Marinomonas mediterranea MMB-1: one gene and its partner. The protein of the gene in region 2 binds, or shares a complex with, the protein of the main gene of each other region. Links are inferred from orthologs where the notes say so. Each region holds a gene or a part of one and is shown on either strand. Other genes may lie near its edges.

What was found.
Region 1: the proteins of tig (region 2) and rpsG are in contact, whole or in part, in a crystal structure (PDB 3GTY), measured with the Thermotoga maritima proteins. The link is inferred for Marinomonas mediterranea MMB-1 from one-to-one orthologs. Residues at the interface, in WP_004081061.1 of Thermotoga maritima: Glu122, Val124, Val129, Leu130, Tyr133, Glu188, Gly259, Ile262, Tyr263, Glu266, Ser270, Glu273, Gln274, Glu277, Arg308, Gln311, Ile312, Ser315, Tyr316, Glu325, Arg329, Arg336, Leu363, Phe366, Trp367, Arg373, Leu377, Arg381, Leu384, Glu387; in WP_004081843.1 of Thermotoga maritima: Lys34, Lys52, Lys55, Glu59, Arg62, Gln63, Glu66, Asn67, Lys69, Val71, Arg95, Ala109, Lys110, Lys111, Gly112, Arg113, Pro114, Glu117, Glu121, Ile124, Ala125, Tyr127, Asn128, Asn129, Thr130, Gly131, Lys135, Asp139, Arg142, Met143.

What each region holds. Positions count from the first base shown.
Region 1 is NC_015276.1:245,997-249,844, reverse strand. Bases 892-3,848 are described here. They hold rpsG (30S ribosomal protein S7), read right to left. Parts: upstream 2,629-3,848; coding sequence 2,155-2,628; downstream 892-2,154. Other genes in these bases: rpoC (DNA-directed RNA polymerase subunit beta'), read right to left, coding at 3,248-3,848; rpsL (30S ribosomal protein S12), read right to left, coding at 2,741-3,112; fusA (elongation factor G), read right to left, coding at 892-2,133. Also shown: tuf (elongation factor Tu), read right to left, coding at 1-4; more of fusA, read right to left, coding at 40-891.
Region 2 is NC_015276.1:2,842,574-2,855,159, forward strand. What follows is about bases 5,875-8,692. They hold tig (trigger factor), read right to left. Parts: upstream 8,042-8,692; coding sequence 6,707-8,041; downstream 5,875-6,706. Other genes in these bases: clpX (ATP-dependent protease ATP-binding subunit ClpX), read right to left, coding at 5,875-5,978; clpP (ATP-dependent Clp endopeptidase proteolytic subunit ClpP), read right to left, coding at 5,999-6,631; MARME_RS12975 (YihY family inner membrane protein), read left to right, coding at 8,612-8,692. In the rest of the region: MARME_RS12935 (SurA N-terminal domain-containing protein), read right to left, coding at 1-1,556; MARME_RS12945 (HU family DNA-binding protein), read right to left, coding at 1,720-1,992; lon (endopeptidase La), read right to left, coding at 2,114-4,501; more of clpX, read right to left, coding at 4,695-5,874; more of MARME_RS12975, read left to right, coding at 8,693-9,385; MARME_RS12980 (hypoxanthine-guanine phosphoribosyltransferase), read left to right, coding at 9,437-9,994; sthA (Si-specific NAD(P)(+) transhydrogenase), read right to left, coding at 10,613-12,007; (Na+)-NQR maturation NqrM, read right to left, coding at 12,029-12,262; MARME_RS13000 (FAD:protein FMN transferase), read right to left, coding at 12,357-12,586. UniProt on the Bacillus subtilis protein: Involved in protein export. Acts as a chaperone by maintaining the newly synthesized protein in an open conformation. Functions as a peptidyl-prolyl cis-trans isomerase.

The DNA of each region.
Region 1 (3,848 bases), 2.6 Mb from region 2 along the record:
CCATGATACATACACCTTAAATATTAGTAAGTATGATGATTAATTTTCATATTTGATGATCGCGTCTGCCACACTAGCTGGCGCTTCAGCGTACTTTAGGAATTCCATTGCATAACTTGCACGCCCTTGCGACAAGCTACGCACATCAGTTGCATAACCAAACATCTCACCTAAAGGCACTTCTGCTCGGATAATTTTACCTGACGGGGAATCGTCCATTCCCTGAACAAGACCACGGCGACGATTCAGGTCTCCCATTACGTCTCCCATGTACTCTTCAGGAGTTACAACTTCTACTTTCATCACTGGCTCAAGTACACAAGGATCAGCATCAGCCGCACCCTTCTTCAAGCCTTGAGAAGCTGCAATTTTAAAGGCCATTTCGTTAGAGTCAACATCATGGTAGGAACCATCAAACAATATTACCTTAAGCCCCAATAATGGGTAGCCTGCGATAACACCGTTTTTCATTTGCTCTGCGATGCCTTTCTCTACTGCTGGTATATATTCCTTCGGAATAGCACCACCAACAATCTCGTTTACAAACTCAAGACCTTCAGTATCTGAAGGTATAAGTTTCATAACAACGTGGCCATATTGTCCACGACCACCAGATTGGCGCGCAAATTTGTGGTTAACTTCCACTTCTTTGCGAATTTTTTCTCGGTATGAAACTTGGGGATTACCAATATTCGCCTCAACTTTAAACTCGCGACGCATACGGTCAACGATAATGTCGAGGTGAAGCTCTCCCATACCGGATATAATTGTCTGACCTGTCTCTTCATGTGTTTCAACACGAAAAGACGGATCTTCTTGCGCCAATTTACCCAGCGCAATACCCATTTTCTCTTGATCCGCTTGAGATCTAGGCTCAACCGCAACAGAAATAACAGGTTCTGGAAACTCCATGCGCTCTAAAACAACGACTTTTTTCTGATCACAGAGTGTGTCGCCCGTTGTTACGTCTTTCATACCGATCAACGCAGCAATATCTCCGGCTCGCACTTCTTTGATTTCTTGCCTGTCATTAGAGTGCATTTGCACCATACGACCTACACGCTCACGCTTTTGTTTCACTGAGTTGTAAACCGCATCACCAGAGCTTAGCACTCCGGAATATACTCGTACGAAAGTTAGTGACCCAACAAATGGGTCAGTGGCAATCTTGAACGCCAAAGATGCGAACGGAGCCTCGTCATCAGCCTCTCGACTAACAGACGTTTCACCGTCATCCAACGTCCCTTCAATTGCCTTAACTTCAAGCGGCGAAGGCATATATTCAACAACAGCATCAAGCACAGCTTGAACACCTTTGTTTTTAAACGCCGAACCACACGTTACGAGCACCAATTCATTTGCCAAAGTACGCTGACGTAAGCCAGCCTTGATTTCCTCGATAGATAAATCGCCCTCTTCAAGGTACTTATCCATCAATTCTTCATTTGCTTCAGCTGCGGCCTCAAGCATTTGCTCACGCCACGTTTGAGCCTCTTCAACTAAATCAGCTGGAATTTCTTCAAGCTCATAAGTCATCCCCTGATCTGATTCATTCCACATAATTGCTTTCATGAGAACCAGATCAACGACACCTTTAAAGCCTTCTTCCGTACCTATGTTGATTTGAATAGGAACAGCGTTCGCGTTTAAACGCTCTTTCATCTGCTCCACAACACTGAAGAAGTCAGCACCAGTACGGTCCATTTTATTAACAAACACCATACGAGGAACCTCGTACTTATTTGCTTGACGCCATACTGTTTCGGTTTGAGGCTGAACACCGGAAGAGCCACAAAGAACCACGACTGCACCATCCAACACACGTAACGAACGCTCCACTTCTATCGTGAAGTCTACGTGCCCTGGCGTATCAATAATATTGATTCGGTGCTGATCAAACTGTTGACTCATACCACTCCAGAAACAAGTTGTTGCTGCTGAAGTGATAGTGATACCGCGTTCTTGCTCTTGCTCCATCCAATCCATGGTAGCTGCACCATCGTGCACCTCACCAATTTTATGGGACAGACCAGTATAGAACAGAACGCGTTCAGTTGTAGTCGTTTTTCCAGCATCAACGTGTGCACAAATACCGATGTTACGATAGCGGTTGATGGGAGTTTTACGTGCCACTTTGTTTGTCTCTCCGGACGATTAGAATCGGTAGTGCGAGAATGCTTTGTTCGCTTCTGCCATACGGTGAACGTCTTCACGTTTCTTAACAGCAGAACCTTTGTTCTCAGCAGCATCTAGAATTTCACCCGCTAAACGTAGCGCCATGGATTTTTCGCCACGCTTACGAGAAGCTTCTACCAACCAACGCATAGACAAAGCTGCACGACGAGCTGGACGAACCTCTACAGGTACTTGGTAAGTCGCACCACCTACACGGCGAGATTTAACCTCTACCATTGGTTGGATTGATTCTAGTGCTTTTTCGAAAACCGACATTGGGTCTTCTGATTTAGTGCGTGTTGCAACAGTGTCTAGCGCTTTGTAAACAATGCTCTCTGCTACAGACTTCTTACCACTAACCATTACATGGTTAATGAATTTTGCAAGAAGTTGACTTCCGTGCTTAGGATCTGGAAGTACTTCACGCTTTGCGACGACGCGTCTTCTAGGCATGTCTATGTCCTCTTCAGGTTAGCCCGAGACAAACTAGTTAATCTGCTCGGCCTTACTTTAATAAAATTATGTTTCTAAACGATGAAATAAGCTTAAGTTATTAACTTGAAACTTACTTAGGACGCTTAGTACCGTACTTAGAACGGCCCTGTTTACGATTTTGTACGCCTGAAGTATCCAAGCTACCACGAACTGTGTGGTAACGAACACCTGGAAGGTCTTTTACACGACCGCCACGAATCAGCACTACGCTGTGTTCTTGCAGGTTGTGACCTTCACCACCGATGTAGGAAGTTACTTCAAAGCCGTTCGTCAAGCGAACACGACATACTTTACGCAAAGCCGAGTTAGGCTTTTTAGGCGTAGTAGTGTATACACGTGTGCAGACGCCACGGCGTTGCGGACAAGCTTGTAACGCAGGTACGTCACTTTTTGCCACTTTACGTTTACGTGGTTTACGAACCAACTGGTTAACGGTTGCCATTATACAAGCTCCACAAATCCAATACTTATGACGGATATCGTCAAAATTAAGGAGGCGCAAGTGTAATTTGCGCCTATAAAACAGTCAATAGGGAGGAGACTAAAAAATCACCTCCCTTTGACTAAATCAGCAAATTTAGTCTTTTAGAGCGGCACTTAGTGCTTCTTCGACATCAGAAGCACTTACTGTAGCACTTCCTTCCTTCGCTGCTTGCGCAAGTTCTTTCTTGTTCTTGCGCTCGCTGTGGTATGCCAAACCTGTACCCGCTGGGATAAGTCGACCTACTACAACGTTTTCTTTCAGACCACGTAAGTGGTCTTTCTTACCGGTTACCGCACCTTCTGTTAATACACGCGTTGTTTCTTGGAACGACGCGGCAGAAATAAAGGATTCGGTAGCCAAAGATGCTTTTGTGATACCAAGTAGAACGCGCTCAAACTTAGCTGGGAACTTGTCATCTGCTTCTGCAGCTTCGTTCGCATCCAACAATTGAGTGTATTCAATTTGGTCACCTTGAATAAGGTCAGTATCACCGGCCTCACCCACATCCACTTTGCGCAGCATTTGACGAACGATAACCTCAATGTGTTTGTCGTTTATCACTACACCTTGCAAACGGTATACTTCTTGAATTTCCATTGTGATGTAGTCAGCCAAAGCCTCCACACCTTTCAAGCGTAAGATATCATGAGGGTTTAGAGGACCATCGGCAATGATCTCACCCTTAGCCACTTCT
Region 2 (12,586 bases):
TCTTGTGAAGCGTCAGCAAAAAGCTCTGCCGCTTTTTCTGAAATGATCGATTCAGCCTTTTCTTTGATTAACGTTGAAGCAATCTCAGTTTTAGCATCTTCGAAAGACAACGGCGACTCTGCTTTATGATCATCTACATGAATAACAACAATCTTATCATCACCTAGCTCAATCGGATCGCTGTTTTGACCATCTTGCTTAACCGAATCACTAAAGGCTGCACTAATCACCGTTGGCTCAGAAGTAATCACATCATTGCCACCAGACTGACCAAAATAGTCGCTCGTCTCAACGTCTAAACCATATTCATCCGCTAAAGGCGCTAGCTCATCGCTCGCATAAGCTAAATCCGCAATATTTTCTTGGGCATCCAACAAGGCGTCTTTTGCCTTACGAGCAGTGATATCAGCCGTCAACTGATCTCTTAACTCTTCCAATGTTGGTGCATCTGCCTTATCAATCGCATTTAGCTTAATAAGGTGAAGACCGTATTGCGTTTCAGCTTCTTGAATGTCTCCGACGTTCATAGCAAACAAAGCATCTTCGAAGCTTTCAAAAGACTCACCTAAAGCCCCTTTAGCAACAAAGCCTAACTCGCCTCCAACGTCTTTCGACCCAGGATCATCAGAGTACTCTTTTGCCAACGAAGCAAAACTATCGCCACTCGCCAACTTACTTTGAATCTCAGCAATAATGCTCTTCGCCTCATCTTCAGATCGGATGCTTGTATCAATCAATATGTGCGAAGCATCTCGCTCTTCCGTATCCAGACCAGCGATTTCTGTTTGATACGCGTTTTGAAGCTCTTGATCCGTTACTTTCACATTAGTTGCTAACGCATCTGTAGTAACAACAACGTAACTAATCTTCACTTGTTCAGGAGAAACAAAGTCTTGCTGATGATCATCATAGTAAGCTTGCAACTCACCATCGGTCACATCGGTTTGCTCAGTTTGATCCGCTAATGAGAATTGCACATATTCGTATGTACGTTTTTGATTTTGCAACTCAGAAATAGCGTTAACTTGGCTAGGTAATGCAAACTCTGATTCTGTAACAGCGGAGCGCAATTGACTTAATACGTAGCTTTCTTTGATACGCTCTTTATACGCTAACGGAGTAAACCCTAAACTGCGAATCGCATTCAAATACTTGTTCTGATCAAACACACCATCCGTTTGATATTGTTCTGCACTGACAAGCAAGCTGTCTATTTGAGCATCGGATACACCAAGCTCTAAACCGTCCGCTTGATTCTTCAAGACAGCAAGCTCAATCAAGCTATCCAACGCTCGTCTCTGAAGTAAATTCTCATCTAACAATGAAGGATCAATATTGTTCCCCATCATTGAGATAAGCTGTCGTCGCTGCGTATCTGCAGTTTGAAGAACCTGAGTACGTGTAATTTCTTTGCCGTCGACCTCAGCTACTGTCTCAGAAGAATTGAAACTTGTAACCAATGCATCAACCCCAAAAAGAGCGAAAGTCACAACAATGAAGCCTATGATGATTTTCACAATTAGGCTTTGCGACCGATCTCTAATATCTTGGAGCATTCTGCCTCCATTCTCAAATTTAAGTTATGTAAAACGAAAAAGGTGCATTCCGCGGGGAATACACCTTTTTGTATCTAATGGCGGAACAGACGGGACTCGAACCCGCGACCCCCTGCGTGACAGGCAGGTATTCTAACCAACTGAACTACTGCTCCTCAATGCCTTAGTTTACAGCGTCTTTTAGACCTTTACCTGCTTTAAAGCTAGGAACCTTAGCGGCTTTAATTTGGATCTCTGCACCTGTTTGAGGGTTGCGGCCAGTACGAGCCGCACGCTCTTTAACTTGGAAAGTTCCAAAACCAACTAAAGTAACCTGATCGCCTTTAACGAGTGCTTCTTCAATTGTTTTTAAAGTAGCATCTAAAGCATTACTTGCAGCAGCTTTAGAAAGATCAGCAGACGCGGCAATAGCATCAATCAATTCAGATTTGTTCACGTTGTACCCCTTCAGTATCTTCGTGGTTCCTTAGTATTATCATCGGCGCTAAAAAAAGCTTTCCGAGAAGTCGAGCATTTATACAAGCCCTTCCTATGCCCTGTCAATACAGGGAACTGACCTAATGATGACTTACAGTTTCTTGTTCATCAACAGTTTTTTCTTTAGTTGAGGCAGTTTTTGCCTCTTTTGGTGAAGGAATGTACTCTAAGGCAACATCTAACACCTCATCAATCCATTTTACGGGTACAATTTCCATATCGGCGACGATATTGTCAGGGATTTCTTTCAAGTCACGGGCATTCTCTTTTGGAATAACGACCGTTTTAATCCCACCTCGATGGGCTGCGAGCAGCTTCTCTTTTAAGCCGCCAATAGGAAGAACCTCTCCTCGAAGTGTGATTTCACCCGTCATTGCAACAGACGCTTTGACCGGCACTTTAGCAAGCACTGAAACCATAGCAGTACACATCGCAATACCAGCACTCGGACCATCTTTTGGCGTAGCCCCTTCTGGAACATGCAAATGAAGATCGACCTTTTCATGGAAATCGTCATCAATGCCTAATGCAAGAGAACGACTTCTGACAACGGTGAGAGCAGCCTGGATAGATTCCTGCATAACATCACCAAGAGACCCCGTTTTAACGTGACGCCCTTTACCAGGAACACCTGCGGCCTCAATCGTCAACAGTTCACCACCAACAGACGTCCAAGCTAAACCAGTCACTTGCCCAATTTGATTTTTATCTTCCGCTTTGCCGTAACTGAATTTACGAACACCAGAAAAGTCTTCCAAATTTTCAGACGTCACTTCAACGGTAGTCTTATCTTTACTTAACGCTTGCTGCTTAACAACACGACGACAAATCTTACTAAGTTCGCGCTCTAAACCACGTACACCAGCCTCTTTAGTGTAGTATCGAACAACGTCCATCACGGCGTCATCAGCAAGTGCGATTTCTTTATCTTTAAGGCCCGCTAATTTAACTTGTTTAGGCAACAGGTAACGCTTCGCGATGTTAAGTTTTTCATCTTCTGTGTACCCGGGAATACGAATCACTTCCATACGATCTAAAAGCGGCCCCGGAATATTCATGCTATTTGATGTACAAATAAACATCACATCCGATAAATCATAATCCACTTCTAAATAGTGGTCATTGAACGTGTGGTTTTGCTCTGGATCCAACACCTCCAATAACGCAGAAGCGGGATCGCCGCGGTGATCCATGCCCATTTTATCGATCTCATCGAGTAAAAATAGCGGATTCTTAACCTTGACCTTTGCAAGCTTTTGAAGCAATTTTCCGGGCATCGAACCAATGTATGTCCGACGGTGTCCGCGAATCTCTGCTTCATCACGAACGCCACCCAACGCCATACGTACATACTTTCGATTTACCGCTTTAGCAATCGATTGCCCAAGAGAAGTCTTACCGACACCTGGAGGCCCTACTAGACACAATACAGGCCCTTTTACTTTCTTGACACGCTGCTGAACGGCCAAGAACTCTAATATCCGCTCTTTTACATCTTGAAGACCATAATGATCTTGGTTCAATACTTTTTCAGCATACGCAAGGTCATTGCGAACTTTGGAGCGCTTTTTCCATGGTAAAGAGATTAACCAATCTATATAGCCACGCACCACTGTTGCCTCAGCAGACATAGGTGACATCATCTTAAGTTTTTTAAGTTCGGCGTCGGCTTTTTCGGTAGCCTCTTCAGTCATACCGGCTTCAATAATTTTCTCTTGAAGCAGGTCCAGCTCATTACCTCCTTCGTCCATATCACCAAGCTCTTTTTGAATGGCTTTCATTTGCTCATTCAAATAGTACTCTCGCTGACTGCGCTCCATTTGTTTCTTAACGCGACTACGAATGCTTTTTTCAAGATGGGCGATGTCTAATTCACCGTCCATCAATCCCATCAAGTATTCTCCTCTCTCAATGAGAGAGATCAACTCTAGCACTTTTTGCTTATCTTCCAGCTTCAGGCTCATATGACCTGTAATACTATCTATCAATTTAGATAAATCATCGATGGATTTTACGGAAGTAACCACTTCACTTGGAATACGCTTGCTACCAGAAACATAGTCATCAAGCTGTTTAAGCAAAGCATTTCTAATCGCATCATACTCTGATTGATCTTCGTCTGAAGCGGCTAACTCATCAACCGTAGCGGAAATAAACTCTTCACCGTCGGACAAGGCATTTAGCGTTGCACGATATTTGCCTTCCACCAAAACCTTAACGGTCCCATCTGGAAGACGAAGTAATTGCATAATCTTAGCAACTGTTCCGACGTTATATAGATCTTCTTGAACGGGGTCGTCCTTAGAAGCATCTTGTTGAGCAACCAGAAAAACGAGCTTGTCGTCATCCATAGCGGCTTCAAGCGCTTCAATGGACTTTGTGCGACCAACAAACAATGGAAGCACCATGTGCGGGTAAACCACTACATCTCGTAGCGGCAACATAGGCAGTGTTAGCATATTTGACATATTATTTTCCAATCCGGGTCGCAGACTTATAATTGCGACGAGCTTTGTTGTATAGAGATTGGGACAAAGGGAGAAATTACAAGCGTTTCGTTCTAAGTATTGAACCTCTAGTAAGTATTTTGCAAATACTTTGCCATAAAAAAACCGAGTAGCGAACGCAACTCGGTTTTTAAAATCATATACGCCGTCTATTTTAGGCGTTATTTGCGGCTGAATCTTCTTTTTCTAAAAGCATCAATGGCGTCGACTCACCACGAACAGAGGCTCCATCCATGACAATTTTGACCACATCCGATCGATTTGGCAGCTCATACATGCAATCCAATAACGCAGATTCAAGGATACTACGCAAACCACGTGCACCGGTTTTACGCTCAAGTGCCAGATGCGCTGCTTCGCGCAAAGACTCATCGGTAAACTCTAATTCCACGCCTTCTAGGTCAAACAAATGCTGATATTGCTTAGTAAGCGCATTCTTCGGCTCACTCAAAATTGTCATCAACGCTTCTTCATCTAGTTCAGACAAGGTAGCAACAACAGGCAATCGACCAACGAACTCAGGAATAAGACCGAATTTCACTAAGTCTTCTGTTTCGACTTGGTGAATCGCTTCTGAGAAAGTACGACCTTCGTCTTTACTCTTCACGGTTGCCGAGAAACCAATACTACTTTTCTCAGTACGGTCACTTATGACACGCTCAAGTCCAGCAAACGCACCACCACAAATAAACAAGATGTTTGACGTATCTACTTGCAAAAATTCCTGCTGAGGGTGTTTGCGTCCACCCTGAGGAGGAACAGAAGCAACCGTGCCTTCGATCAATTTCAACAAGGCTTGTTGAACACCTTCACCTGATACATCGCGAGTAATAGACGGATTGTCGGATTTACGCGAAATCTTATCGATTTCGTCGATATAAACAATCCCTCGTTGCGCCTTCTCTACATCGTAGTCACAATTCTGAAGTAGCTTCTGAATAATGTTTTCAACATCTTCACCAACATACCCAGCTTCCGTCAGCGTCGTCGCGTCAGCAATCGTAAACGGAACATCGAGAACGCGCGCTAACGTTTGTGCTAGTAGCGTTTTACCGCTCCCTGTGGGGCCGATTAAAAGAATATTACTTTTACCGAGCTCAACTGGAGAGTCTTTACTACTTTGGTGACGCAAGCGCTTGTAATGGTTATAGACCGCAACAGCCAACACCTTTTTAGCGCGTTCCTGACCAATAACATAGTCATCAAGAGATTTACTCAACTTAAGCGGCGTAGGCAACTCATCAGAAGCTTCTTCAGCGTCATCCGTTTGCATTAACTCTTGTGTGATGATGTTATTGCACAAATCAACACACTCATTGCAAATGTAGACCGAAGGTCCCGCAATTAGCTTTCTTACCTCGTCTTGACTCTTACCACAAAACGAACAATAAAGTAGCCGATCAGAGTGGTCACCTCGGCTAAACTTATCATCAGACATTAAATCCCACCCTTAATAATTTAAGCTAGACGCTTTTCTAAAATATCGTCAATTAATCCATACTCTTTAGCAGACTCAGGATTCATAAAGTTATCGCGATCCGTATCCTCAGCCACCTTTTCAATCGGTTGGCCTGTATGATGAGCAATAATTTCATTTAAACGATGCTTAATAGACAAAATTTCGCGCGTATGAATCTCAATATCAGACGCCTGCCCTTGGTAGCCACCAAGCGGCTGATGAATCATTACTCGAGAGTTAGGCAAACAATAACGTTTACCCGCTGCGCCTGCTGTAAGCAACAGTGCTCCCATACTCGCTGCCTGACCGATGCACATCGTACTAACATCAGGCTTAATGAATTGCATTGTGTCATAAATCGACATTCCTGCGGTAACAGAACCACCAGGAGAATTTATGTACAAATGAATATCCTTATCTGGATTCTCGGATTCGAGAAACAACAACTGCGCTACGACCAAGTTAGCCATATGGTCTTCGACCTGACCAACGAGGAAAATAACCCTTTCTTTAAGCAGACGAGAATAAATATCGAAAGACCGTTCACCACGAGCGGTTTGCTCGATAACCATAGGGACAAGGCCATTACTTGTGATCGCTACAGGACCAGTAGTCGGGGTCATTAAATTCATATTGCATTCCTTAAAAACAAAAAAGCCGACATAGCATACGCTATATCGGCCTTGTATAGAATTATAAGCTAAAACTTATGCTTCTTCGCCTTCTTCTGCTTCTGCAGCTGGCGCTTCTGGCTTAATAGCGTCTTCATAACCCAAAGTGGATTCTACCACTTGAGCGCTTTCTAGAAGTTTATCAACAACTTGCTCTTCAAGTACAGCAGATTGAACCTGTGCCAACTGCTCTTTGTTGTTTAGGTAGAACTCTACAACCTGTTGAGGCTCTTGATAAGCTTGCGCCATATCTTCTAAGAAAGCCTTAACACGATCATCATCTACACTTAGTTCATTTTGCTTGATAACTTCTGAGATTAATAGTCCCAGTTTAGCACGCTTTGTTGCTTCATCTTGAAACAACTCCGCTGGTAGCTGAGAAGCATCAAAACCTTGACCACCAAATTGGCGAGCAGCTTGCTCACGTAGGCCGTCTACTTCTTGGTCAACCAAAGAAGAAGGTACGTCTAGCTCGTTGTTAGCTAATAGGCTATCAAACAGGCTGTTCTTTAGTTTAGCTTTAATCGCCTGACTTAGCTCGCGATCCATGTTTTTGCGTACTTCAGCGCGCAATGCATCTAGCGTTGGCTCATCGCCCAAACCAAATTTCTCAGCGAACTCGTCGTTCAACTCTGGTAAAATTTGCTCTGCAACTTCTTTTGCAGTCACTTTGAACGTAGCTGCTTGACCCTTAAGGTTTTCAGCTTGGTAGTCTTCTGGGAAAGTCACTTCGATAGTGCGCTCTTCGCCAGCCTTAATACCTTCTACGCCTGCTTCGAAACCAGGGATCATTGTGTTAGAGCCTAAAACCAATTTATGGTCGTCTGCTTTACCACCTTCAAATGCTTCATCACCGATGAAACCTTCAAAATCCATAGTAACTTGATCGCCGTCTTTCGCTTCACGCTCAACAACAGTCCACTCTGCGTTTTGTTTACGTAGAGTCTCTAGCATCGTATCAACGTCAGCATCTGTTACTTCAGAATTAACACGCTTAGCTTCAAGCTTAGAAGCATCAGCTAATTCGATAGTTGGGTAAACCTCAACTTTCGCTGTAAATTCCAGATCAGCGCCTTCTTCAATATTTTTTGGTTCGATTGAAGGCATGCCTGCTGGTTGAATAGACTCTGCTTGAACCGCCTCAATGTAGGCATCACGCATAATTTGCTCAACAGCTTCTAGGCGAATACCTTGACCGTAGCGTTTTTTCACTACGCTAACAGGTACTTTACCTTTACGAAAACCGTCAAGACGAACGGTCTTAGCTGTTTTAGCGACTTCAGCACTAACTTTTTCTTCAATACGGGCAGCAGGAACGCTGATTGTAAGTACGCGTTCGATAGGAGACGTTGTCTCTACTGAAACTTGCATAAAACTTCCTCTTGGGAGCTTGCTTCACTTGTTGACGTAGGCAATAGATGAAATCTTAGTAAGCAAAACAATCAACAAGACCAAAATTTGATTACATTTAAGCAATGGGCTGAAATGGCGCGCCTGAAGGGATTCGAACCCCTGACCGTCCGCTTAGAAGGCGGATGCTCTATCCAACTGAGCTACAGGCGCAAAACTCATTACGTTTTTCGTGGTGGGCTATTATAGAGATCGATTGTGTCCCGTCAACAGAAAGATATAAAAAAGCCCAGTTTTAATAAACTGGGCTAAAAATATGACATTTTGTCACCAAGGAACCGTAAACGGGTCAAGAAAAGATCTTGACTATTCAGCGGTACAAATATCACAAAAGGAACGGTTATATAGTATCCTCGACATTGAAGTAACGCAAGCCCAGTGCGCCACAATATTGCACTTTGCACTATCAATGTGCATTGTTAGTTTTATTTGCACATTTTAACGTTAAAATCCAGAAAACTCGGCGGAAAACAATTCAATATGCACGCATTAGACATTAGGTCACACTTAATTAACATCATGAAAGAGAGCGTGAAACGATTCAACAACAGCGCCACCTCTCAAAAAGCCGCCCAACTCACACTCGCTTCGCTCTTAGCCGCAGTTCCAATCATTACCATCATATTTGGTATTTTAAGCCTAACGCCCGCACTAAGCTCACTAGAATCCACTCTCATTGGCTTTATTGAATCAAACCTTGCTCCAGGCAGCAGCAACGAAGTCATAACCTATTTACTGAGTTTTTCAGATCAAGCTAAGAACCTTTCTCTTGCTGGCTTTGCGACACTGCTTCTCACCGCCCTATTATTACTAAATAGTTTTGAAAACAGTGTTCAGTCAATCTGGGGGATTCACGATAAACGCTCAATCAAAGATAAACTGCTTACATATTGGGCAATATTAACGCTTGGCCCAATCCTCTTAGCAGCATCGCTCAGCCTTTATGGCACTTTAATTTCTTATCAACTAGCAGGTATAGAGCTCAGCCAATTCATAGACAAACTCTTTGATATTGGTAAATTTCTAATTTATACCTTCATGCTGTTATTGCTGAACTATTTAGCCCCAAATACAAACTCCTCTATAAAACTCTCACTAATTTGCTCAGCCATCGGAGCCTTTTCCTTAATACTCCTTAACACCCTCTTCGCCAATTTCGCTCAGTTCTTCGCAAACTACCAAGTCATTTACGGTGCATTTGCGGCTTTGCCAATTTTTTTAGTGTGGCTGCAAGCAAGCTGGGTGATTGTGTTAGCGACTATTTGCTTAAATGCAACACTGCACGAATACCGCCAATCGCAATAATTAATTCAATGAGTTAAAATCAATCATCTTGTTATTTATGACCAATTAAATATGACCACTCAAAAGATTCAAGAACTAAACAACATTCTAGAGGAAGCCGACTGCTTGCTCAGCTCTGAAGAGCTAGACAACGCCATCGATACACTCGCCACTCAAATCACAAAAGATCTTGGCGATAAACTCCCGATTGTTATGTGCGTGATGAACGGAGGGCTAATCCCTACGGCCGCTTTGCTGGAAAAATTAGAGTTTCCACTTGAGCTAGATTATGTTCATGCAACGCGTTATGGGATGGAGCTTGAAGGACAAATCGAACTGAAGTGGCACAGCTACCCTCAAATTGATTTCAAAGGCCGTCATGTTCTTGTAATGGACGACATTTTTGATCAAGGACACACACTGAAAGCAATCGTGGAATGGTTCAAAGCCAATGGCGCCAAGAGCGTATCCAGTGCAACAACCGTCAATAAACTGCATGACAGAAAAGTAGAAATGACGCCAGAATACATTGGTGCAGAAGTAGAAGACAGATTCTTATTTGGCTACGGCATGGACTACAAAGGCTACTTTCGAAACCTTAAAGGCATCTACGCCGTTAAAGGCACCTAACAGAGTCTTGCTTACTACGCCGACATAACAGAGCAAACTGTCTCGTCCTAAAATCGTCAACGTATTTTAGGACGAGACAGTGCCAAGAAGCTGGCAAGAACGACTTAAACTGATTTTTTCTTCAGCTTGAAGGCGTCTCGCTCCTTGGCTATATACTTTTTTCTAAGGCTCATCCCGTGCTCAGCGTCCAGAATATCAACCACCGTATTGAGTAAACGATTTTTCAGTTGCTCATCTTCCAACTCTCGCTCTAGTCTTTTGATTGTTTGAGCGGGTGTTTCTTTTGCTTTCGGGGATTTAGACATGGGTCGCCTCACTTTGGTAGACCAATCCATTTTGCCGTGTTTTCGAAGCCAAGTCAGCACTGTTGATCGGCCTTGGATTCCATAGATCTTTTGAGCTTGCTTGTAAGTCATGTCGCCTTTTTCGACGGCCATCACTATCTGTAGTTTAAAGCCCATTGTATAGTCACGTTGAGTACGCTTGCGCTTGGTATTACTTGATGTCCCCATAATAGGTCTCCTAGGTGTAAACCTATTTCAGGACGGAACAAACAAACAAAAAAAGCCGCAAAAGACATTCTTTTGCGGCTTTTTAATATAACGTAACCAAAACAGCTTAAAACACTCGGTTAAAACCGTTCAGAGCCGCAACACGATAGGCTTCCGCCATCGTTGGGTAGTTAAACGTCGTGTTCAAGAAATACTTTAACGTATTCTGCTCACCTGGCTGCTTCATGATCGCCTGTCCAATGTGGACGATCTCTGACGCTTGGTCACCAAAACAGTGAATACCTAAAATTTCTAACGATTCACGATGGAATAAGATTTTCAACATCCCTACCGCTTCATCCGTTATTTGAGCACGTGCCGTGTTCTTAAAGAACGCACGACCTACTTCGTAAGGCACCTTTTCGCTAGTCAGTTCAGCTTCAGTTTTACCCACTGAGCTGATTTCAGGAATAGTATAAATACCAGTTGGCACCTCGCTAATGAAGTGACCACCCTCTATACCAAACATATTCGCGGCAACTGCGCGGCCTTGATCGTATGCCGCACTTGCTAGACTCGGCCAACCGATTACATCACCTGCCGCATATACGTTATCAACTTGTGTTTGATACGTATCATTAACCGCTAACTGACCTCTAGCATTTGCTTCTAGACCAATAGCATCTAACCCCAAATCTTTGGTATTACCAGATCGACCATTACAGAACAGTAGCGCATCTGCACGCAACTTTTTACCAGATGTCATGTGCATTACAACACCACGCTCTGTTGTCTCCACAGAGTCATATGTCTCATTGTGGCGAATCAACACTCCACTATCACGCAAGTGGTAACTCAATGCGTCGGTTATTTCATCATCCAAAAAGCTTAGTAACTTTTTACCTGGATTAATTAACTCAACCCTTACACCCAATCCACAAAAGATTGACGCATACTCAGAGCCGATGACACCAGCACCATAAATAATCAAAGATCGTGGAGTATGGCTTAAACTTAAAATAGTATCCGAGCAATAAATTCGAGGATGATCAAAGTCAATATTCTCTGGGCGGTATGGACGAGACCCAGTAGCGATAACCACTTTCTCAGCCACTAGTAATTCAGGACCACGCTCATAGGTGTTTACTTCAATTGTATTTGCATCCTTGAAGCGGCCACGCCCAAAAAAGATATCAATTCGGTTACGAGCGTAATATTCAGTCCGCCCCATAACCTGCTTATCAATCACCTTATTTGCGCGATTTAATACTTTAGGAAACGAAAACCAACGAGGTTCACCAATATCCCGAAACATCGGATTCGTATTAAACGCAATAATCTCTTTAACTGCATGCCTAAGCGCTTTAGACGGAATTGTACCCAAATGAGTACAGCTCCCCCCCACTTTAGGACTCGCTTCCACCACTGCAACACGCTTACCAGCTTTGGCTGCGTTCATTGCAGCGCCTTCTCCGGCAGGCCCTGTTCCTAATACAACGACATCGTAATGTCTCGTGGTCATAGTTTCCCCTTAAATTAATCTTTACTTAGAAGCGTCATAAAATTGATCTTCTGAATTAGCAGAGGCGCGTGCCTTTTTCGTTTCCTTTTCACATTTTCCTTTATCGCCACCGCAAATATCACAAGCGACTTCCATACCAAGTGCACTCATACCGCCACAAGAGCCGGAAATAGGCTTACGCCCCATAAGTACACCGACAGCCATTGCTGCTACAAGCAACAACATTAAAACAAACGCCAAAATGATGGTTAACATAAAACCTCCAACGTCGTATTACCCAAACCCAAATCAATCGGATGCCAACACTTTCTGTGTTAACACCGATACCGACGAATCATCGATAACGCTTTTAATTTAGATAAGGCTTAAACGCTTTTGAATATTCTTCTTTAAAACCGAAATCTTCTTTTACCAGCATATACGCGGCAATATCATTTCGCTCAGCAAACTCCAAGCCCTTTACAGGCCCCAAGACATTGATCGCTGTCGCCAAACCATCCGCTAACATCACACTATCTGAGATAATAGTAACAGAGACTAGTCTATGGGTAATGGGTTTTCCTGTTTTTGGATCTATTG